Regions from separate parts of the Streptomyces sp. NBC_01476 genome, predicted to be linked through region 1. Evidence: riboswitches for the same ligand, from Rfam matches in the RefSeq annotation. Region 1 holds a riboswitch; each other region holds the start of a gene.
What was found. Region 1 has a riboswitch for cyclic di-AMP ahead of OG552_RS15455 (M23 family metallopeptidase). Riboswitches for the same ligand answer to the same signal wherever they lie in the genome.

Region 1 (7,362 bases):
ACCAGCCCCCCGACGCCGCCCTGGTGGGCGACTGCGTGCACTGCGGATTCTGCCTGCCGACCTGCCCCACCTACGTCCTGTGGGGCGAGGAGATGGACAGCCCCCGCGGCCGGATCGACATCATCAAGGCGGGGCTCGAAGGCGACGCCTTCGACGCGTCGAGCGTGCGCCACCTCGACCAGTGCCTGGGCTGCATGGCCTGCGTCACGGCCTGCCCGTCCGGGGTGCAGTACGACAAGCTGATCGAGAGCACCCGCGCCCAGCTGGAACGCCGCACCGCCCGCCCGCGCGCCGAACGCCTGCTGCGCGCCCTGGTCTACGGCCTCTTCCCCTACCCCCGCCGCCTGCGCCTCCTGCGCGGTCCGCTGCGCCTCTACCAGGCGTCCGGCCTCGGCCGGCCGATCGCCCGCAGCGGCCTGCTGCGCCGGCTGCCCGCGACGCTCCAGGCCATGGAGGCGCTCGCACCGAAGCTCGGCCCGGCGCCCGCACTTCCCGAGCGGACCCCGGCCCGGGGCACCAGGCGCCGTACCGTCGGCCTGCTCACCGGCTGCGTACAGGGCACCTTCTTCCCCGATGTGAACGCCGCGACCGTACGCGTGCTGGCCGCCGAAGGCTGCGACGTGGTCGTACCGCGCCGCCAGGGCTGCTGCGGGGCGCTGTCCGCGCACGCCGGCCGGGCCCCGGAGGCCATCGGCTTCGCCCGGCACGTCATCGAGACCTTCGAACGGTCCGGGGTCGACACGATCGTGGTGAACGCGGCCGGCTGCGGCTCCAACCTCAAGGAGTACGGCCACCAGTTGCGCGACGAACCCGGCGACTGGGCCCGCAGAGCCGAGCAGTTGGCCGCCAAGGTGCGCGACATCACCGAACTCCTCGACGAGATGGGCCCGGTGGCGCCCCGCCACCCCCTTCCAGTGAGCATCGCCTACCAGGACGCCTGCCACCTCGCCCACGCCCAGGCCGTCCGCGACCAGCCCCGCCGGCTGCTGCGCGGCATCCCCGGGGTGACCCTGCGCGAACTGCCCGAGGCCGAGATCTGCTGCGGCAGTGCCGGCACGTACAACCTGCTGCACCCGGAACCCGCCGCGGAACTCGGCGAACGCAAGGCGAAAGCGGTCCTGGGCACCGGCGCCGGGCTCATGGTCACCGCCAACCCTGGCTGCTGGATGCAGGTCGCCACCACCCTCGCCCGGATGGGCGAACGGATGCCCGTCGCGCACACCGTCCAGGTGCTCGACGCCGCCATCCGGGGCGTCCCCGTCGAACGGCTGCTCGCGCAGGCCCTCGACGGCCCCGGCACCGCCCTCACCACCTCCCCCGCCGACCGGAGAGCCGTACAGACAAAGGGGTCAAGATGACACACACCGTCGGTCACCAACTCGCCAGCTATCAACAGGACTACAGCCCGATCGGCAGCTCCCTCGGGCTGTCGTCCCTGGTCGCGATCCTCCCGCTGCTCGTGCTCTTCGTCCTGCTCGGCGTGCTGCGGATGAGAGCGTGGCTCGCCTCGCTGATCGCGCTCGCGGTCGCCGTACTGATCGCCTGCGCCGGGTACTCGATGCCGTTCGCCGACGCCCTCAACAGCGGTGCGCTGGGAGCGGCGTTCGGCTTCTTCCCGATCATGTGGATCGTCATCAACGCGATCTGGGTCTACAACCTCACCGTCGAGACCGGCCACTTCGACGTCCTGCGCAGGTCGTTCGCGTCCATCAGCGACGACCGGCGGGTGCAGGCCATCATCATCGCGTTCTGTTTCGGCGCGCTGATGGAGGCCCTGGCCGGCTTCGGCACCCCCGTCGCGATGACCTCGGTGATGCTGATCGCCCTGGGATTCCGGCCGTTGAAGGCGGCGATCGTGGCCCTGGTCGCCAACACCGCGCCGGTCGCCTTCGGCGCCATCGCGGCACCCATCACCACCCTGGCCGGCGTCACCAGCCTGCCGGTGGACGACCTCGGCGCGATGGTCGGCCGGCAGACCCCGGTCCTGGCGCTCTTCGTGCCGCTGGCCCTGGTGTTCATCGTGGACGGCAAGCGCGGCCTGCGGCAGACCTGGCAGCCGGCTGTGCTGTGCGGTGTGGTCTTCGCGGTCTTCCAGTACCTCGCGTCGAACTTCTGGTCCGTACAGCTCGCCGACATCGTCGCCGCTCTCGTCTCGGCTCTCGCGCTGCTCGCTTTCACCCGGGTGTGGCAGGCGGCCGAGCCGTACACCGAGACCGAGGAGGACGACGGCTTCGAGACCGGCGGCGCCGGCGGCGGCACCGGACGGCCGCTCGCACCGGCCGGCGGCGGCGACGGTGCCCCCGCCGGGCACACCGACTCCCTCGTCCTGACCCGGGTCGACTCCGAGGCCGAACCGGCCCCGCGCGACACCCCGCTGGACGTCTTCAAGGCGTACGCGCCCTACCTGGCGATCATCGTGGTGTTCGTACTGGCCACCCGCGTCCCGGCGATCACCGGGAAGCCACCGGCCAAGGCCGGCCAGACCGGCACCGGCATCGAGTCGGTCACCCACATCGTCAACTGGCCCGGACTGCACATCATCAACGCGGCCGGCAACCCGGTCGCCACCACCTTCAAGCTCAACTACCTCTCCGCGGCGGGCAGTCTGCTGCTCATCTCCGGGGTCATCAGCATGGCGCTGCTCGGCGTGGGCCTGCGCCGCGGCCTGGTCGCGTACGGACGCACCCTGGACCAGCTGAAGTTCGCGATCCTCACCGTGATGCTGGTGCTCGGGCTCGGCTACATCATGAACGAGTCCGGCCAGACCACCACGCTGGGCCTGTGGGTGGCCGGCGCGGGCGCCGCCTTCGCCTTCCTCTCCCCGATACTCGGCTGGCTCGGCGTCGCCGTCACCGGCTCCGACACCTCCTCCAACTCGCTCTTCGGCGCGCTCCAGATCACCGCGGCCCACCAGGCCGGACTGTCACCGACACTCATGGCCGCGGCGAACTCCTCCGGCGGTGTGCTCGGCAAGATGGTCTCCCCGCAGAACCTGGCGATCGCCGCGGCGGCGGTCGGCTTCGAGGGACGCGAGGGCATCCTCTTCCGGCGGGTCATCCTGTGGAGCGTGGTGTTCCTGGCGTTCATGTGCGTGCTCGTCTATCTGCAGAGCACGCCGGTGCTCGACTGGATGGTGGTGAAGACGCAGGCGGTGCCGGCGCCGTAATCGGCGTGGCCGGCGTCGTGGCCGGCGTCATGGCCGGCGTCCGTCGCCGTCCGTCGCCGTCCGTCGTTGTCACGGACCGGGACGTACGGCCGCCTCTCCCGCACGGGACCGGGAGGGGCGGCCGTACTCGGCCGGTGGCGGGGTCCCTCGCGGGTTTCCGGCATGGGCCCTCCCCGCCTTTCCGGCTTCCCCTCGGGTCCTGTCCCGCCTCTCCCGCTTCCGTGGTGCCGCCCCCGCCAGGTACCGGACACGCCGCCCCGCTGACCGCCAACTCCGCGTCCATCAGCTGGAATTGGGGGTACTTTGTCGCAGGCCCCTGGCATAGTCGCTGGTATGGAGACGGACCAATTCTGGACTCTCATCGCGGACTGCAGACGCCAGGGGCTCAGCGGCGACAAGCGGGACGCATGGCTCCGCGACGCGCTCCTCCTTCTCCCCCCACCGGACGTCATCGCCTTCCAGGCGTGTCTCGACAGCGTCACCGGCGAGGCCTTCACCTGGAACCTGTGGGCCGCCGCCGACCGCATCCTCGGCGGCTGGTGCTCCGACGACGCGTTCTGCTCCTTCCAGCAGTGGATGGTCAGCCTCGGCCGCCCGGTCTTCGAGGCGGCCCTCACCGACGCCGACGTCCTCGCCTACGCCCCGGAGGTCCTGCGCCTGTCCAGCCTGCCGCGCGCTGCCTGGCCCGCCGACGCCTGGCCCCAGTGGGAAACGCTCTCCCACCTCGCCCCCGCGGCCTACGAACAGCTCACCGGCACCTTCGACGACTGCGGGGACGCCTTCCACGCCGCCGCCCGCACCCTCCTCGCCGCCGACTCCACCACCCGCACCCCGCCCGGCCTCACCCCCTCCGGCACCCGCTGGTCCGTCCTCGACGAGCCCGAATCCACCCGCCGCCTCCCCCGCCTGACCGCGATGTTCCCCCTCCCCTGACCGGCTCAGCCCCCGTTGAGCAGGCGGAGGTAGCGGGGCCAGTCCCAGTTGGGGCCGGGGTCGGTGTGGTCGGTGCCGGGGACCTCGACGTGGCCGATGATGTGCTCGCGGTCCTTGGGGATGCCGTACGTGTCGCAGATGGCGCCGGTCAGGAGGGCCGAGGCGTGGTACATCGCGTCGGTGAAGTAGGAGGGGTCGTCGACCCAGCCCTCGTGTTCGATGCCGATGCTGCGGGTGTTGTAGTCCCAGTTGCCGGCGTGCCAGGCGACGTCGTGTTCGCGGACGCACTGGTCGACGGCGCCGTCGGCGGAGCGGACGACGTAGTGGGCCGTGGCGGCGTGGGCGGGGTCCTGGAAGAGGGAGATGGTGTCGGCGAACGTCTCCTGGGTCACGTGGATCACCACGAGGTCGATCGGGTACGTCGAAGGGCGGTCCGAGGCCGTGTAGTTGGCGGGGCTGGCCGGCGCCCAGGTGGCGCCGGGGTAGTCGACGCCGGCCGCGTGCGCACCGCCCGCGCCGCCCCAGAGCTGGCCGGCGGCGACCGCGCCGGCCGCCGCGCCCAGGGCGAGGCCGCCGCGCAGCAGCGAGCGGCGGGTGGGGGTGTCCGGTGGGGCGGACCGGCTGGAGGCGTAAGGGAGTTGGGGGCGGCTGGGTCGTACCATGGCGGGCTCCCTGGGGTGTGCGGTCGCAGGGCTGAATTGAGCGGGTCCATGACAACAGCGAGACCATCGTGCGGCCCTTGCGTCCGGCCTCACAAGCGATTCGCCCCTTGGCACAGGACCAGACCACTGGCACTCGTCCGTCGTGGGGACCTCCGTCGTCTCGTTTCGTTCACGATTGATCACCGACGGTAGCCAGTCCGACCGCTCCGGATAACGACTGACACACGCTCACATCACCACCCGGCCACGCCAGGTGCCTGTTTTGCCCGGATGGACCTGCGCATGTCCTCTTGCTGACCACCCCCAACTCTCCGATTCGGCTTGGAAAACGTCTCCGGCTCTATTAACGTTCGATAACGCAGCGCGGTCGTCAACACCGTCGTAAGAGGCGGCACCGTGCGCTTGCCGAATCCCGTCCGCGGGAACCGGGGACCCAACATCTGGGGTGAATCGGGCAGCGACCAGGCCCGTAGGAGACCTTCCTGCTCCGAACCCGTCAGCTAACCCGGTAGGCGAGAGGGAAGGAAAGGAGTGCGCCCGCGGTGGCGTCGAACCAGCCTGCCTACGCACCTGCCCGGCCCGAGAACGAGGCGGCCGGGGAGCGGGACGAGTTCCGTACCGACTTCCGTGGCGACTTCGGCGCCGGTTCGGGCACCGGTTCCGGCACCGCCGGCGTCCGTACCGAACGGGGCACCGACTTCGGAACCGAGCCGGGCACTTACTTCGGCGCCGGTTCCGGGACCGGTTACGGCACCGGTTCCGGCACCGGTTCCGGCACTGACGACGCGACCGGGCGAGGCTCACTCCCCGCTGAGATATCCGCCTCGATGCCGGCGCAGCTTCCCGCACCGCTCCCCGCCTCAGAGCCGGTCCGGGAGCCGGTCCGGGAGCCGCTCCCGGATTCTGCCCCGGTGCCGCTTCCGCGCCAGCGGACCCTGGCGCGCGGCTCGGCGGTCCTCGGCATAGCGGCGATGGCGGCGGTCGGGGCGAGCGGGGTGGCCACCGCGGCCGGCACCGCAACGGCTCCGGCACCGGTGCCCGTCTCCGTACCGGATGCGCCCGACGTACCTGACGTACCCGGCGCGGCTGAGGTCCCCGGCGCCGCCGCCGTGCCCGCGGCGCCGGCCGTGTCTGTCGCGCCCGCCGTGCCTGTCGCGCTGCCCGAGGCGTCCGTCGCGCTGCCGGCGCCGTCCGGTGCGGTCCCCCTGCCGCCGGAAGCCGCCCGCACACCGCTCGCGGACCCGGGCGAGGCGCTCCTCACCCGCATCGTCACGCACGCCACCGAGGCCCGCGAGGCCGTCGCCCGCGCCGAGCGCGAAGCCGCCGCGAAGGCCGCCGCCGACCAGGCGGCCCGGGCCGCGGCCGCGCAGAAGGTACGGGAGCAGGCCGCCGCCGCGAAGGCCGCCGCCGAGGCGAAGGAGAAGGCCGAGACGGAAGCCGCCGCGAAAGCCGAGGCCGAACGCCTCGCCCGCCTCGCGGCCTCGTACATCAAGCCCGTCTCCTGCTACACCCTCACCGCGGGCTTCGGCGAGGCCGACCTGTGGGGCAACATCCACGCGGGCCAGGACTTCGACGCACCCACCGGCACGCCGGTGCATGCCGTGCACGGCGGTACGGTCACCTCGGCCGGCTGGGCGGGGGCGTCCGGCTACCGGGTCGTGGTCACGCTCGACGACGGCACCGAGCTCTGGTACTGCCACCTCTCGACGATGGTCGTCACCTCGGGGCGGGTCACGACCGGCGACACGATCGGCCGGGTCGGCGCGACCGGCAACGTCCCGGCGCCGCACCTCCACCTCGAAGTCCGCCCGGGCGGCGCGGACGCGGTGGACCCCCTGCCGTGGCTCACCGCCCACGACGTACACGTCTGACCCCCGCCCTGCCCCCTGAACCCCGGCGGCCCTGGCTACTCCCCCCCAGCCAGGGCCGCCGGTCTGCTTACGGCCCGGGGGCAGTACGGAATGAGGCCGGGGCCCGGCGTCACGAGCCCGCGTACGGGGTAGGGGCCGTCGCGGCTTGCCCTGCGTACGGTTCCGGGGCCGACGCTACGGGACCGTCATACGCGGCGCGGGCAGGGTTACGGCCCTCCCCGTAAGCGACCAGGAGGACTACTCGCCGCGCCCCGACAGCGCCCAGGACGCCACCGCCACCCCGCCCGCAACGGCGAACACCGCCGGCCACGCGCCGACCTTCTTCGCCAGCGGATGGGCCCCGGCGAACGCGGCCAGATACGCGCCGGTCATCCCCACGGCGACCCCCGTCCCGGCCCGCCGCTTCCACTCCCGCGCCGCCACCGCGCCGGCCGCGGCCAGCGCCACGCCCCCCAACTCCCGCCGCTTCGTCCACCGCGCGACCCCGTACCCACCGATCAGCCCACCCGCAGCCGCCGCACTCCCCAACACCCCAGCCATCCGACCTGCCTCCTCCCACCTCACCACCAGATCCCCCGAGGCTAACCCCGACCCCGGGCCGCCGACGCGGCAGGTCAGACGCGGAAGCCCACTTCTCCGGCCCGGACCGCCCTGATGAATGCCGCCCAGCCCGCCCGCGAAAAGGTCAGCACGGACCCGTGCGCCCCAGGAGGCGCTGAATGTCGCGGGC
Region 2 (7,362 bases), 450 kb from region 1:
GGACGGCGGCGATGTCCGCGTCGGTGGGCGGGACTGGGTGCTCAGGGGTGCTGTTCATGTGCCGTTCTGCGTCGGAGGGAGCGGCTCAGCGGCGGGTCGGGGCCGCGGCGGCGTCGGCCTGGTCGACGCCGTCCCACAGATTGTCGTACCACGGGCGGTGCGCCGCGGCCTGGTCGGTGGCCCGCCGCCGCGCCGCCGGATCCGCGGTCGTGCTGGGCGCCGGGGCCGCGACCTCGTACCCCGTCTCACCGGGGAGGACGTAGTGCAGCCGGGCGCGGGCCTGGGCGCGGACGTAGTCCGGGTCCTGCCAGCGCGCCTTCTCCTCGCGCAGTTGCTCGACCTTCTGCTTGGCCTGCTGGGCCTCGCGCCGCTGGTCGGCGATGTCGGAGCGCTGGGCGATGTACTGCCGCATCGGGTAGGCGAGGGCGATCACCAGGGCGCACAGCACGAGGGCGAGCAGGGCGGCGCGGCCGGTGAGCTTGTTGCGGCGCACCGGACGCCGGGCCGCGGCACGGTAGACGCGCGCCTGCGCCTCCTGGCCGATCGCCTTCAGCCGGGCCGCGGTGGAGAACCGGTCCGCCGCCACGCTGTGACTCCCCTCGCCGTTCCTGACCGCACAACCGTACGTACCCGATACTCCTGCGTCCCCGCCCACGGTACGGGACCGGGTGCGGGGACGTACGGAGGCGGTGGCCGTGAAGGCCGGTGCGGGCGTAACCGGTGGGGCAGGGTCAGTGCTTGAAGCGGGGGAACGCGGAGCGGCCGGCGTAGACCGCCGCGTCGTCCAGGATCTCCTCGATCCGCAGCAGCTGGTTGTACTTGGCGACGCGCTCGGAGCGGGCCGGGGCACCGGTCTTGATCTGGCCGCAGTTGGTGGCGACGGCCAGGTCGGCGATGGTGACGTCCTCGGTCTCACCGGAGCGGTGCGACATCATGCACTTGTAGCCGTTGCGCTGGGCCAGTTCGACCGCGTCGAGGGTCTCGGTCAGCGAACCGATCTGGTTCACCTTCACCAGCAGCGCGTTGGCGGTGTCGTTGTCGATGCCGCGCTGCAGACGCTCCGGGTTGGTGACGAAGAGGTCGTCGCCGACGATCTGCACCTTGGCGCCGAGCTTGTCGGTGAGGACCTTCCAGCCGGCCCAGTCGTCCTCGAAGAGCGGGTCCTCGATGGAGACCAGCGGGTAGGAGGCGACCAGGTCCTCGTAGTACTCCGTCAGCTGGGCGGCGGACTTCTCCTCGCCCTCGAAGGAGTACTTGCCGTCCTTGTAGAACTCCGAGGCGGCGACGTCGAGCGCGAGCGCGATGTCCTGGCCGGGCGCGTAACCGGCCTGCTTGATCGCCTCCAGGATGAGGTCGAGCGCCTCGCGGTTGGAGCCGAGGTTCGGCGCGAAGCCGCCCTCGTCGCCGAGGCCGGTGGACAGACCGCGGGTCTTCAGCACGCCCTTGAGGGTGTGGTAGACCTCGGCGCCCCAGCGCAGCGCCTCGGAGAAGGACTCGGCGCCGATCGGCGCGATCATGAACTCCTGGATGTCGACGTTGGAGTCCGCGTGCGAGCCGCCGTTGAGGATGTTCATCATCGGGACCGGCAGGACGTGCGCGTTCGGGCCGCCGAGGTAGCGGAAGAGCGGCAGGTCGGACGCTTCGGAGGCGGCGTGCGCGACGGCCAGCGAGACGCCGAGGATGGCGTTGGCGCCGAGCGAGGACTTGTCCGGGGTGGCATCCAGGTCGAACATCGCCTGGTCGATCAGCCGCTGCTCGGTGGCGTCGTAGCCGACCAGCTCGGGACCGATCTGCTCGATGACCGCGAGGACCGCCTTCTCGACGCCCTTCCCCTGGTACCGGTTGCGGTCGCCGTCACGGAGTTCGAGGGCCTCGAAGGCGCCGGTGGAGGCGCCGGACGGGACTGCGGCACGGCCCGTGCTGCCGTCGTCGAGGCCGACCTCGACCTCGACGGTGGGGTTGCCTCGCGAGTCGAGGATTTCCCGGGCTACGACGACGTCGATGGACGGCACGTTGTCTCCTTCTGAGATGTCTTCTCTTCTTTATCGGGACGAGCCTAACGGGCATCCGGGCCCGGATCGGCGCTAGGCCCGGACCAACAGACGGAATACCCCGGCCGGACACGCCAGGGGGAGGGCGTGTCCGGCCGGGGTGGTCGAAAGGCTTCGGCCGGCGTCCATCCGGCGTTCAGCCGGCAACTGCCCGTCCGGGGTCCCGCGGTGCCGGTCCCGGCGGCGGCGTCAGGGCCGTCACCGGGTCCTGGATCAGCTCAGGTGGAGGTGCTGGCCCGGGTAGATCAGGTTCGCGTCCTGCACGATGCCGTGGTTGAGCTCGTAGAGCTTCTTCCAGCCGCCGGCCACGTGGTGCGCGGCGGCGATCTTGGAGAGCGAGTCGCCGTGGACCACGGTGTACTCGCCGTCGCCCTTCTGGACCACCTTGTGGTGGGTGGTGTGGCGCGGGGCGGAGTGCGCCGGGGCGGCGGCCTTGTGCGTGGTCTTCGCCGGGGTGGACGCCTTGGTGGTGGTGGAGCTGCTGTCCGAGGCGGACGACGAGCCACCGGTGTTGACGTCGGGCGACGGGCCGCCCGCGGTCAGACCGCCGGCACCGGCGCAGGACCAGGCACCCGGGCCCTGCAGGGCGAGCAGCTTCTCGGCGACCGCTATCTGCTGGTCCTTGGTGGCGAGGTCGGCACGCTGGGCGTACTGCAGACCGCCGGCCGCTTCCCAGCTGGACTGCGAGAACTGCAGGCCACCGTAGTAGCCGTTGCCGGTGTTGATGGACCAGTTGCCGCCGGACTCGCACTGCGCCACGGCGTCCCAGGTGGCGACCGAGGCGGCCGACGAGGAGGTGGCGCCGATCAGCGGTACGGCGATCGCGGTACCGGCAACACCGGCGAATGTGGCGAATCGGACGAGCTTGGAGGCACGACGGTGCTTAGCCATGGTTTTTTGGGTCCCTCACCGACGCCTACGAGGTCAGCTGTCGGGTTCGGACGTGAGTTGCCCGGCCGGACCGCATCGTGCTCGTGCGGCCATCTCGGCTTCACCCCAAGCCGGGCCCCTGCCTGGTGTACGTACGCAAGCCCGGATGCTCTCCGGTGCTGCGGCGGCGTACGGCCGGGGTCCGGCGGAAGACCTTGGGTCCCCCGCTCCTGCCTGCGGCGCTTTCGCGTCGACTGTTCCCGTCGGGCGGCGGCAGGACTCGGCGTTCCTGCCCGGCGGGGCCCGCTGTGGCGAGCGTCAAAACGTTAAGCACAGCCCCACCGATAGGACAAACATCCCGGTTCGGACCGCCTACCGGGTCCGCCCGCCCGGCCGCTGAACGAAGTCGCAGGTCACGGCGGAGAGTTTCAGCGCTCTGCGAGCGGGCGGTCACAGCGGCCGGAGAGAGGCTTGTCACATCTTCGGAGAGGAACCGTGAGCGGTACGTCCGGTTTGTCGGCCGACCGTCATCAACCCATTTCTCAGCCGAGGTTGAGGATCTGTCCGGGTTTGATGAGGTTCGGGTTGTCGCCGATCGACTGGTGGTTGATGTCGTAGAGGTGCTGCCAGCCGCCGTCCACATGCTGCGCGGTCGCGATGCCGGAGAGCGAGTCGCCAAGACCCACCGTGTAGCCGTCGGGCCGTGAAGTGCCCGAATCATCACCCTTGTTGGTGGTATCCACCGAGGTGTTCACCGGGCCCGGGTCGGTGATCGAGTAGATCTGCGTCCGGGTCGCCTGGTCCTGTGCGGCCAGTTCCTCGTCGGTGGGGCTGTAGGGCTTCGCGTGCTTGCCGGTGCTGCCGGTGCCGTCGCTCGCGCCCGGGAGGCCCGCCGTGGGGTCCGTGGGGGCCAGCGTGGTGGCGCCGGAGCCAGGGGTGACCGGCGGCGGGGTGACGGTCCCGGTGGGCGGTGTGGCGGGCGTACCGGGCACGGTCGGGTCGGAGGGCGTCACCGGCGGCGGCGTCGCGGTCGGGTCGGTGCTGCCCGTCGACGGCGTGGTGGGGGTGACCGGCGGCGGGGTGGCCGTCGGGTCCGTGCTGCCGGTGCCGGCGCTCGGCGGCGTGGTCGCCGGAGTCGACGGGTCCGTCGTCGGGGTGCTCGCGGGCGTGTGCTCGCCGGGCTGCGCCGGCGTCGGGGCGCCCGGGTCGGTCGGCGCGGCGTCGTCGGGGAGCAGGCCGGTGCCCTGCTCGCAGCCGGGCCAGGCGTTCGGCCCCAGGTCGGTGAGCATCTTCTCGGCCACGGCGATCTGCTGGGCCTCGGTGGCGAGGTCCGGCCGCTTGGCGTACGCGGTGCCGCCGTACTGGTCCCAGGTGTCCTGGGTGATGGCGAGGCCGCCGTAGAAGCCGTTGTGGGTGTTGGCGTGCCACATGCCGCCGGTCTCGCAGAACGCGACACGGTCCCAGGTGGTCTGGTCCGCGGCCTGGGCGGTGGCGGCGCCGAGCAGCGGGAGGGCGATGCCGGCGCCTGTCGCGGCGGCGGTCGCCATGGTCACCACGGCCGCGGGGGTCGGGCGGGGGCGTCGGTGCCGTCCGTTACCTGACGAGAGCATTGCGGTCGCCTTTCTTTCTGGCCTTACGCGCCCGTACGCTCCCGCCCTGGTCCGGTGACCTGCGAACTCGGCCGATCTGGCCGGATTTCCGTCCGCGGCGGTGTGCGCTGGTGGGGATCGGCGCGTCCCGCGAGCCGTGCGTGCCTCGCGTTGACCGCAGAACGTAGCGGGATTGACCGCCGGATCACAAGCCGATGTAGCGATCATCACGTCCGGGTCACGGCGGTGACGGGCCGTCACGTCACCTGGTGGGACCGGAAGGTGACTGCGCGGTGAACTCCACCGGAAGCGTCCGCAGTCCGCGCATGATCAGGCCGCCGCGCCAGCGCAGTTCCGCCGGGTCGGCGCCGGAGCGCAGATCGGGCAGCCGGGTGAGCAGACGGGCCAGCGCCGTTCTTGCCTCCAGCCGGGCCAGCGGGGCGCCGAGGCAGTAGTGGATGCCGTGCCCGTAACCGAGGTGCGGGTTGTCCCGGCGGGCCAGGTCCAGGGTGTCGGGGCCGCCGAACCGGGCCGGGTCGCGGTCGGCGGCGGCGAGCACCACCAGGACCGGGTCGCCGGCCGCCACGGCCTGGCCGCCGATGGACAGCGGCTCGGTGGCGTAGCGCCAGGTGGCCATCTCGACCGGGCCGTCGTAGCGCAGCAGTTCCTCCACGGCGGTCTCCAGCAGGGCGCTCTCACCGCGGGCCAGCGACTCCTGGAGCGCGTGCCGCTCGGCGGGATGCCGCAGCAGGGTGTGCACGCCGTTGCCGATCAGATTCACCGTCGTCTCGAAGCCGGCGAAGAGCAGGATGAAGGCCATCGCGGCGACTTCGTTCCCGGTGAGGTGCTCGCCGTGGTCGCTGGCCCGGATCAGACCGGAGATCAGGTCGTCGCCGGGAGCGGAGTCGAGTCCGGCGCGCTTGCGGTGGATCAACTCGACCAGATAGGCCCGCATCCGCTTCACCGAACGGGCCACACCGCCCCGCGGCCCCTTCCCGTGCCGGATCATCATCCCGGCCCAGTCCCGGAAGTCGTCCTGGTCCTCCGCGGGCACCCCCAGCAGGTCGCAGATCGCGTAGATCGGCAGCGGGAAGGCGAACTCGTGGATCAGGTCGGCCTCCCCGCGCCCGGCGAAGCCGTCGATGAAACGGTCCGTCAGCTCCGCCACCCGCGGGGCGAACTCGGCCACCCGCCGCGGGGTGAACGCCTTCGACACCAGCCGCCGCAGCCGGGTGTGGTCCGGCGGGTCGATGTTCAGCAGATGCGTCATCAGATCGGCGCTGCGCTCCCCGGGGATCCCGGTCTTCCCCCGCGACTCCCCCACGTGGTGCACCGGGTTCTTGCTCAGCCGGGCGTCCGCCAGCGCCTCCCGCGCGTCGCCGTACCGCGTCACCAGCCAGGCGTTCACCCCGCTGGGCAACTCGGTCCAGCGCACCGGCGCGTGCTCCCGCAGCCACGCGTACGCCGGATAGGGGTCGGTGGCGAACTCCCAGGTGAAGAGGGCGGGCATGCCGGATTCACGGTCCATCGGCTGAGTCACCCCCCGACGTTACTCATCCGGGCCCGGCCCGGTCGTCCCGGTCTGCTGGTCCCGCCCCAGCCACGGCGGGCCCGGCCCGTACCGGCACCGGTGCCTCAGACCGCGGCGGCCAGGGCCTCGCGGGAGAGGCGGTCGGCCAGGCGGGTGGTCTCGGGCAGGCGGTAGGCGGGGGCGAGGGAGAGGACATGGGCGGTGGCCGTGGGCAGATCGATGAGGTGGCCGGTGGAGACATAGACGGGGTTGACGCCGCTTTGGGTACGCAGCGCGCGGCCGACGGTCTCACCGTTGTCGGTCAGACCGGCCCAGGACCCGCGTGCGTCCGCGAGGGCGGCCGGATCGTGGCGCCCGGTGAAAGGGGTCTTGGCGACGCCTGCGGTGGGCAGGCCGGTGAGCACGCCGAGGTGGCAGGCGAGCCCGAAGCGACGCGGGTGGGCGAGGCCGTGACCGTCGCAGAGCAGCAGTTCCGGCGTGGTGCGCAGAGCCCGCAGCGCCTCGACGAGGACGGGGAGTTCGCGGAAGGCGAAGAGGCCGGGGAGATACGGGAAGGTGGTGGTCGCGGTGGCAGTGGCACACTCGACCACGGCGAGGGTGGCCGTGTCGATGACCACGACCGCGGCCGCCACGAGATCGCCGGTGCCGCTTCCGTCGCCCGCGTAGGCGACGTCGAGCCCGGCGACGGTGCGGGGCGCGGCCGGACCGGGGCCCCGGTGGTCGGCCAGTGGGCGCAGCCGGTCCTGGAGGGCGAGCGCCTCGGCCTCGCCGGCCGGCCAGGCGTGCGGTACGTCCACGCGCATCCGGCTACCGCTCCCCTTGCTCTTCTTGTCCCTCTTGTTCTTGCGCCGCCTGTCCTTCTGCCGCGCTGCTGTGGTCCGTCGGGGTGGGGTCGCCGGCCGGGGCGCCGCGCCGCTCCGCCTCCGCCGCCCGTATCGCCGCCCGGTAGCGGCGGGCCGCGTGCCGCAGGGCCGCCTCGGGGTCGATGCCCGCGGCCTGGGCGGCGGCGGCTTCGGCCAGCAGGTGGTCGCCGAGGTGCGCTTCGTCGTCGTACAGCGGCGCCGGCGGGGTGACCGGCAGCGGCAGGCCGGCGCCCCGGGCGCGGGACGCGAGCTTGGCGGCCAGGGCGAGCGCGGGAGAGGCGGGCGGGACGCCGTCGGTGACCGACTCCCGGGCCTTCTCCACGCCCTTGAGCCGCAGCCAGTTCTCCTGCACCTGCTCGGGAGTCTCGGCCACCTCGTCCCCGTAGATGTGCGGGTGGCGGTGGACGAGCTTGGCGACGAGCCCGGCGGCCACGTCGTCGATCCCGAACGGCTCCTCG
Region 3 (7,362 bases), 2.8 Mb from region 1:
CGATGCTGGCCGTGCTGAGCCTGGGCGCACAAGGGGGCGAGGAGGTCGTGCTCGCCTCGTCGGCCGAGGGCGCCGACGCCGCGCTCGACCGGCTGGCGAAACTCGTCTCGGAAGGGCTCGACGAACTGCCGGAAACCGTCTGAGAGATCTTCTTCCGGACCCGGGCGGCGCTTATTTCAGGCCACCGCCCGGCCGCGGGCAGCGGAATGCAACGGGGCCGGACATTCCCCCATGGAATGTCCGGTCCCGCTTTCTTGCATTTACGCGGGCCACAATTCTATGCCCTTGTATACGGTGTGAATGTTAAGCGCGGCGGCGCACCGCGTTTACGGGATGTTTCAGGATCCTCACCGCGGCCGCCCGCTCCACGTGCACCGCGGCCAGCCGGCGGGCCCGTTCGGCGTCGCCGCGCGCCACCGCGTCGATGATCGCGGCGTGCTCCTCCCACGACTCGGCGGCCCTGGTGGTGCCGCCGTCGCCGTACACCCAGGCGATCTTGTGCCGCAGCTGGGTGAGCAGGGCGGCCAGTGTCGGGCTGCCGGACGCCTGGGCCAGCGTCTCGTGGAACCAGCCGTCGAGGGACGGCAGGTCGGACAACTGCCCCTGCACCGCGCGTTCCTGCCCGAGCCGGACCAGACCGCGCAGCACCTTCAGGTGCGCCTCGGTCCGCCGCTGGGCCGCGCGGGCGGCGCCCAGTGGCTCCAGCAGTCCGCGTATCTCCAGCAGGTCGGCCGCCTCCTGCTCGGTGGGCTCCGCGACGGAGGCCCCGGCATGTCTGCGGGTCCGGACGAACCCTTCGGACTCCAGGGTGCGCAGTGCTTCGCGCACCGGCACCCGGGAGACCCCGTACCGCTGCGCGAGCAGCTCCTCGGTCAGCCGGCTGCCCGGCGCGAAGAAACCGCCGACGATGTCGTCGCGGATGGCCGTACACACCACCTGCGCCGAGATACGCCGCCCCGCGCCGTCCGCCCCGTTCACGTCCGGTTCCGCATCGCCGACTCCGTTTCTTTCCCCGTATTGTGCCGCGACTCTATTCCAGCACACCGGGAAAAGGGAAAGCACCCCTGGAATAGTTGGATTGTTTTTGGACAGGAGGGGCGCTTTCGGGCACGCCCGGGACCGATCCGGAGCGCTTTAGGACACCAACGGACAAGGACGAAGGCCCCGGCGGGGGCAGCCGGGGCCTTCGGTCGTGCCGGTCCGCGGCCGGGGCGGCGGACCGGAGCCGGATCAGATCGTGACGCCGTGCGAGGCCATGTACGCGACCGGGTCGATGTCGGAGCCGTAGTCGGGGGTGGTGCGCACCTCGAAGTGCAGGTGCGGGCCCGTGACGTTGCCGGTGGCGCCGGAGATGCCTATCTCCTGGCCCTCGGTGACCGTCTGGCCGGCCGACACCAGCGGCTCGGTGAGGTGGCCGTAGAGGGTGTACTTGCCGTCGGCGTGCTTGATGATCACGTCGTTGCCGTAGGCGCCGTCGGCGCCCGCGGAGATCACCGTGCCGACCGCGACCGCGTGGACCGGGGTGCCGGAGCCGACCAGGAAGTCCACACCGGTGTGCGAACCGCTGGACCACAGCGACCCGGAGGCCTTGTAGCCGGTGCCGATGGCCGCGTCGCCGACCGGCTTCATCCAGCCGGAGTCGGTGCTGACGGGCAGTGCGGCCCGCGCCTCGGACCGGCTGGCGGCGGCCGGCGCCGCGGTGCGGACCGCCGCGGCCTTCGCCGCCGCGGCTGCCTTGGCCTCAGCCTGTTCCCTGGCCTTCGCGGCAGCGGCGGCCCTGGCCCGGGCCTGCGCCCTGGCCTGCGCCGCGGCCTTGGCCTTGGCCTTGGCGGTGTCGGCTGCCTTGTGCTGGCTCTCGGCCTGGGCGGCCAGGGTGTGCGCCAGGGACGCGTGCACGTCCAGGGCCTGGGTGAACGCGGTGGGCTGCGCGGCGGCCGCGGGGGCCTGCCCGGGGGCGGCCATCGCGCTGGCGCCGATGGCGCCGCCCGCGGTCAGTACGGCGATCCCGGCCACGGTGGCGGCGGTACGCCCGGGGTGGACGCGACGGTGCTTCCCGCCGGGGGCGGGCAGAAATTTGAACGCCATGAGGAGGCGTCGCTCCTTTCCTTCCTTCTCGCCTACCGGGTTAGCTGACGGGTTCGGAGCAGGAAGGTCTCCTACGGGGCATCCGCGGCTACGGCGGCGGGTGGCCCCGATTCACCCCAGGGACGTGGGTCCCCGGCTCCCCTCGCGGGGACTCGGCGATGTCTGGGTGCGGCCGGACGAATCGGACGCTGCTGCCTTTCACGGGCAACGCGCGTTGACGCTAACCGGGCACTTGGCCGTACACCAAACAGATCAGCTGATATGTAGCGCACGCCACACACACCCCGGCAGGGCGCAAAACACCCCGGAACCCCGATGCCTGAGGGGCGACCGGGGTTCCGGGGTGTGGGGGTGAAGCCTGCGGCGGGCTCGCGGAGCCCGGCCGGCACCTCGCCGGTGCGGCCCGGTGTGCCGTCAGCCGATGACGCTCACCGGACCGATCCCGAGGGCCCGTACCGGCTCCTCGATGGAGGCCGCGTCACCGACCAGGACCACCACCAGGCGGTCCAGCGGGAAGCCGTTCACCACCGCCGCGGTGGCCTCCACGGTGCCGGTGGCCGCCAGCCGGGCGTACAGCCGGGCCTGGTAGTCGTCCGGCAGCTCCTGCTCCACCTGGTCGGCGAGCGTGTCCGCGACCGCGGCGGCGGTCTCGTACCGCAGCGGTGCGACCCCGACGAGATTCTGCACCGCGACGTCCCGCTCCTCCTCGGTGAGACCGCCCTCGGCGAGGGTGCGGATCACCTGCCAGGTGTCGGCCAGCGCCGGGCCGGTCACCTCGGTGGCCACCGAGCCGCTGATCGCCAGCAGCGCGGCGCCGGTGCCGTCGGCCGAGCTGAGCAGCACCTGGGCGAAGGCCCGCACGCCGTAGGTGTAGCCCTTCTCCTCGCGCAGCACCCGGTCCAGCCGTGAGGTGAGGGTGCCGCCGAGGCTGTACGTGCCGAGCACCTGGGCCGCCCACACCGGGTCCTGGCGGTCGGGCCCGGTACGGCCGATCAGCAGCTGAGTCTGCACCGCGCCCGGCCGGTCCACGATCACCACCCGGGCGGTGTCGTCCGAGGTGAGCGCCGGGCGGGGACGCGGCTTCGCGGCGCCCCCGGTCCAGCGGCCCAGGGTCTCGGTGAGCAGCGCCGGCAGGTCGATGCCGGTGAAGTCGCCGACCACCACGACGGTGGACGTCGCCGGCAGGACATGGGCGGTGTAGAACTCCCGGACCGCTGCCGCGTCGATGCCGCGGACGGTCTCCTCGGTGCCCTGACGCGGCCGTGAGATGCGCAGCGTGGACGGGAAGAGCTCCTTGGACAGCGCCATGGCCGCGCGGCGGGCCGGGTTGGCCAGCTCGTGCGGGATCTCGTCGAGCCGGTTGGCGACCAGCCGCTTCACCTCGGACTCGGCGAAGGCGGGGGCGCGCAGCGCCTCGGCGAGCAGGCTGAGCGCCTTGTCCAGCCGGGAGGCGGGCACTTCGAGGGAGACCCGGACACCGGGGTGGTCGGCGTGCGCCGACAAGCTGGCGCCGCACCGCTCCAGCTCGGCGGCGAACTCCTCGGCGCTGTGCTCGTCGGTGCCCTCGGAGAGCGCCCTGGCCATGATGGTCGCCACGCCCTCCAGGGCCTCCGGTTCCGCGTCCAGCGGCGCGGCCAGCACCACCTCGACCGCGATCACCTGCTGTCCCGGCCGGTGGCTTGTGAGCAGTGTCACCCCGTTGGGCAGGGTGCCGCGCTCGGGCGCCGGGAAGGCCCACGGCTTGGGCTCGCCCGGCTGCGGCTGCGGGTGGAACGTCATGACGGCCGCGGTGTCGCTCACGCTTCGCTCTCTTCCTGCTCGGTCGCCTCGGTGGCTTCGGCGCCCTCGGCACCCTTGGCGTTTTCGGCGCTTTCGGCGCCTTCGGCCTGGTCGCCCCCGGTGGGTTCGTAGACGAGGACCGCCCGGTTGTCGGGCCGCAGCCGCCCCGCGGCCACCGCCTTGACCTCCTCGGCGGTGACGGACAGCACCCGCTGCACCGCGGTCAGCGCGAGCTGCGGGTCGCCGAAGAGCACCGCGAACCGGCAGAGTTCGTCGGCCCGTCCGGCCACGGTCGCCAGCCGGTCCAGCCACTCCCGCTCCAGCTGCGCCTGGGCCCGCTCCATCTCCTCGGGCGTCGGGCCCTCCTCGGCGAAGCGGGCCAGCTCCTCGTCCACCGCGCTCTCGATGGCGGTCAGTTCGACCCCGGAGGACGCCTTGACGTCCAGCCAGCCGAGGGAGGGCGCCCCCGCCAGCCGCAGCAGCCCGAAGCCGGCCGTCACCGCGGTGCGGTCGCGCCGCACCAGCCGGTTGTGCAGCCGGGAGGACTCGCCGCCGCCGAGCACGGTCAGCGCCAGGTCGGCCGCGTCGCCCGCCCGGGTGCCGTCCTCCGGCAGCCGGTAGGCGGCCATCAGGGCGCGGGAGGGCACGTCCTCCTCGACGACCTCGCGCAGCTGGCCGCCCATGACGTCGGGCAGCGAGCCGTCGCGCGGCGCCGGCTTGCCGTCGTGCGCGGGGATGGTGCCGAAGTACTTCTCGATCCAGGCAAGCGTCTGCCCCGGGTCGATGTCCCCGACCACCGACAGGACCGCGTTGCCAGGCGCGTAGTAGGTGCGGAAGAAGGCCCGGGCGTCCTCCAGGGAAGCCGCGTCCAGGTCCTCCATCGAGCCGATCGGGGTGTGGTGGTAGGGGTGCCCGTCGGGGTAGGCGAGCGCGGTGAGGCGTTCGAAGGCGGTGCCGTACGGCACGTTGTCGTACCGCTGGCGGCGCTCGTTCTTCACCACGTCCCGCTGGTTGTCCAGGCTCTCCTGGTCCAGCGCGGTGAGCAGGCTGCCCATCCGGTCCGCTTCCAGCCACAGGGCCAGTTCGAGCTGGTGGGCGGGCATGGTCTCGAAGTAGTTGGTGCGCTCGAAGCTGGTGGTGCCGTTGAGCGAACCGCCCGCGCCCTGTACCAACTCGAAGTGGCCGTTGCCCTTCACGCTGGCCGAGCCCTGGAACATCAGGTGCTCGAAGAGGTGAGCCAGGCCGGTACGGCCCTTCACCTCGTGCCGCGAACCGACGTCGTACCAGAGGCAGACGGCCGCGACCGGGGTGAGGTGGTCCTCGGAGAGCACCACCCGCAGGCCGTTCGACAGGCGGTGTTCGGTGGCTGTCAGGCCGCTGGAGTGTGCCTCCGGGGTGGCCGTGTGACCCATGGGCAAGCTGTCCTTCCGGTCGCTGCTGCGTGACTGCGTAGAGTGCTGCCACTCTAGGGAAGCGAGCCGGTGCCGCGCGAAGTTCCCGCCCACGGCGCGCTCGCGGCGGGCGGTGGTCCGCGCTGTCGGTGGCGCGGTCCACAATGGTCCGCAGCAGTCCCGACCGGGCCGCGGGGCGTCAAGTCCCGCCGGTCCGGCAGCAGTCCCCAGGTCCAGAAGAAGGAGCGCCGCCGAGATGGCCCGCCGCACGACGAAGACCCCGCCGCCTCCCGACGACGGTTTCGAGGAGCGCATCCTCGACATCGACGTCGTGGACGAGATGCAGGGCTCCTTCCTTGAGTACGCCTACTCGGTGATCTACTCGCGCGCGCTGCCCGACGCCCGCGACGGCATGAAGCCGGTGCACCGCCGCATCGTCTACCAGATGAACGAGATGGGCCTGCGTCCGGAGCGGGGCTACGTCAAGTGCGCCCGGGTCGTCGGCGAGGTGATGGGCAAGCTCCACCCGCACGGCGACTCGTCCATCTACGACGCCATGGTGCGGATGGCGCAGCCCTTCTCCCAGCGGCTGCCGCTGGTCGACGGCCACGGCAACTTCGGCTCGCTGGACGACCTGCCGGCCGCGATGCGGTACACCGAGGCCCGGATGTCCGGTCCGGCGCAGCTGATGGTCGAGTCGATCGACGAGGACACCGTCGACTTCGCGCCCAACTACGACGGCCAGGAGCAGGAGCCGGCCGTCCTGCCGTCGGCCTACCCCAACCTGCTGGTGAACGGCTCGTCGGGCATCGCGGTCGGCATGGCCACCAACATGCCGCCGCACAACCTCGGCGAGGTCATCGCCGCCGCCCGCCACCTGATCCGCTACCCGAACGCCGACCTCGACGCCCTGATGCGGCACGTCCCCGGGCCGGACCTGCCCACCGGCGGCCGGATCATCGGCCTGTCCGGCATCCGGGACGCGTACGAGTCGGGCCGCGGCACCTTCAAGATCCGCGCCACCGTCACGGTGGAGGACGTCACGGCCCGCCGCAAGGGCCTGGTGGTGACCGAACTGCCCTTCAATGTCGGGCCCGAGAAGGTCATCGCCAAGATCAAGGACATGGTCGGCGCCAAGCGGCTGCAGGGCATCGCCGACGTCAAGGACCTCACCGACCGCGAGCACGGCCTGCGGCTGGTCATCGAGATCAAGAACGGCTTCAACCCCGAGGCCGTGCTGGAGCAGCTCTACAAGCTGACGCCGATGGAGGACTCCTTCGGCATCAACAACGTCGCCCTGGTGGACGGCCAGCCGCTCACCCTGGGCCTGCGCGAACTGCTCCAGGTCTATGTCGACCACCGCTTCGAGGTGGTCCGCCGCCGCAGCGAGTTCCGCCGCACCAAGCGCCGCGACCGCCTGCACCTGGTAGACGGCCTGCTGGTGGCCCTGGTCGACATCGACGAGGTCATCGCGATCATCCGGGCCAGTGAGAACGCCGCGGCGGCCAAGCAGGGCCTGATCGAGCGGTTCGGGCTGTCGGAGATCCAGACCCAGTACATCCTCGACACCCCGCTGCGCCGGCTGACCCGCTTCGACCGGATCGAGCTGGAGTCCGAGCGGGACCGGCTGAACGCGGAGATCGCCGAGCTGACCCGGATCCTGGAGTCCGACACCGAGCTGCGCAAGATGGTCTCGGCCGAACTGGCCGCGGTCGCCAAGCAGTACGGCACCGAGCGCCGCACGGTACTGCTGGAGTCGGCGGACTCGCCGGTCTCGGCGGTGCCGCTTGAGGTCGCCGACGACCCGTGCCGGGTACTGCTCTCCTCGACCGGCCTGCTGGCCCGTACCGAGATCGGCGGTGACCTCGGCGAGAGCGCCGGGCGGCGCGCCAAGCACGACGTGATCGTCTCGGCGGTGCCCACCACCGCCCGGGCCGATGTCGGCGCGGTCACCTCCACCGGGCGGCTGCTGCGGCTGACCGTCATCGACCTGCCGATGCTGCCGCCCACCGCCGGCCCGCCGTCGCTGGCCGGGGGCGCGCCGATCGCCGAGTTCCTGTCGCTGGAGGACGGCGAGCGCGTGCTCTGCCTGACCACGCTGGACGAG

Region 2: linked by a shared signal. The riboswitch ahead of OG552_RS13655 (transglycosylase family protein) and the one ahead of OG552_RS15455 (M23 family metallopeptidase) in region 1 are both predicted to bind cyclic di-AMP.
Region 3: linked by a shared signal. The riboswitch ahead of OG552_RS27455 (M23 family metallopeptidase) and the one ahead of OG552_RS15455 (M23 family metallopeptidase) in region 1 are both predicted to bind cyclic di-AMP.

What each region holds. Positions count from the first base shown of each region.
Region 1 covers NZ_CP109446.1:3,509,080-3,516,441, reverse strand. The annotation lists gene OG552_RS15475 ((Fe-S)-binding protein) at 1-1,358, shown strand, start outside; gene OG552_RS15470 (L-lactate permease) at 1,355-3,166, shown strand; gene OG552_RS15465 (DUF4240 domain-containing protein) at 3,500-4,099, shown strand; gene OG552_RS15460 (N-acetylmuramoyl-L-alanine amidase) at 4,105-4,761, opposite strand; cyclic di-AMP (ydaO/yuaA leader) riboswitch at 5,155-5,291, shown strand; gene OG552_RS15455 (M23 family metallopeptidase) at 5,304-6,632, shown strand; gene OG552_RS15450 (hypothetical protein) at 6,870-7,172, opposite strand; gene OG552_RS15445 (FAD-dependent oxidoreductase) at 7,318-7,362, opposite strand, start outside.
Region 2 covers NZ_CP109446.1:3,060,835-3,068,196, forward strand. The annotation lists gene OG552_RS13640 (DUF501 domain-containing protein) at 1-58, opposite strand, end outside; gene OG552_RS13645 (FtsB family cell division protein) at 86-586, opposite strand; gene eno (phosphopyruvate hydratase) at 732-2,012, opposite strand; gene OG552_RS13655 (transglycosylase family protein) at 2,265-2,942, opposite strand; cyclic di-AMP (ydaO/yuaA leader) riboswitch at 2,950-3,094, opposite strand; gene OG552_RS13660 (transglycosylase family protein) at 3,464-4,468, opposite strand; gene OG552_RS13665 (cytochrome P450 family protein) at 4,773-6,038, opposite strand; gene OG552_RS13670 (endonuclease V) at 6,146-6,844, opposite strand; gene OG552_RS13675 (nucleoside triphosphate pyrophosphohydrolase) at 6,849-7,362, opposite strand, start outside.
Region 3 covers NZ_CP109446.1:6,265,939-6,273,300, reverse strand. The annotation lists gene OG552_RS27465 (HPr family phosphocarrier protein) at 1-143, shown strand, start outside; gene OG552_RS27460 (GntR family transcriptional regulator) at 304-978, opposite strand; gene OG552_RS27455 (M23 family metallopeptidase) at 1,231-2,085, opposite strand; cyclic di-AMP (ydaO/yuaA leader) riboswitch at 2,101-2,253, opposite strand; gene OG552_RS27450 (M16 family metallopeptidase) at 2,500-3,864, opposite strand; gene OG552_RS27445 (M16 family metallopeptidase) at 3,882-5,276, opposite strand; gene OG552_RS27440 (DNA gyrase/topoisomerase IV subunit A) at 5,512-7,362, shown strand, end outside.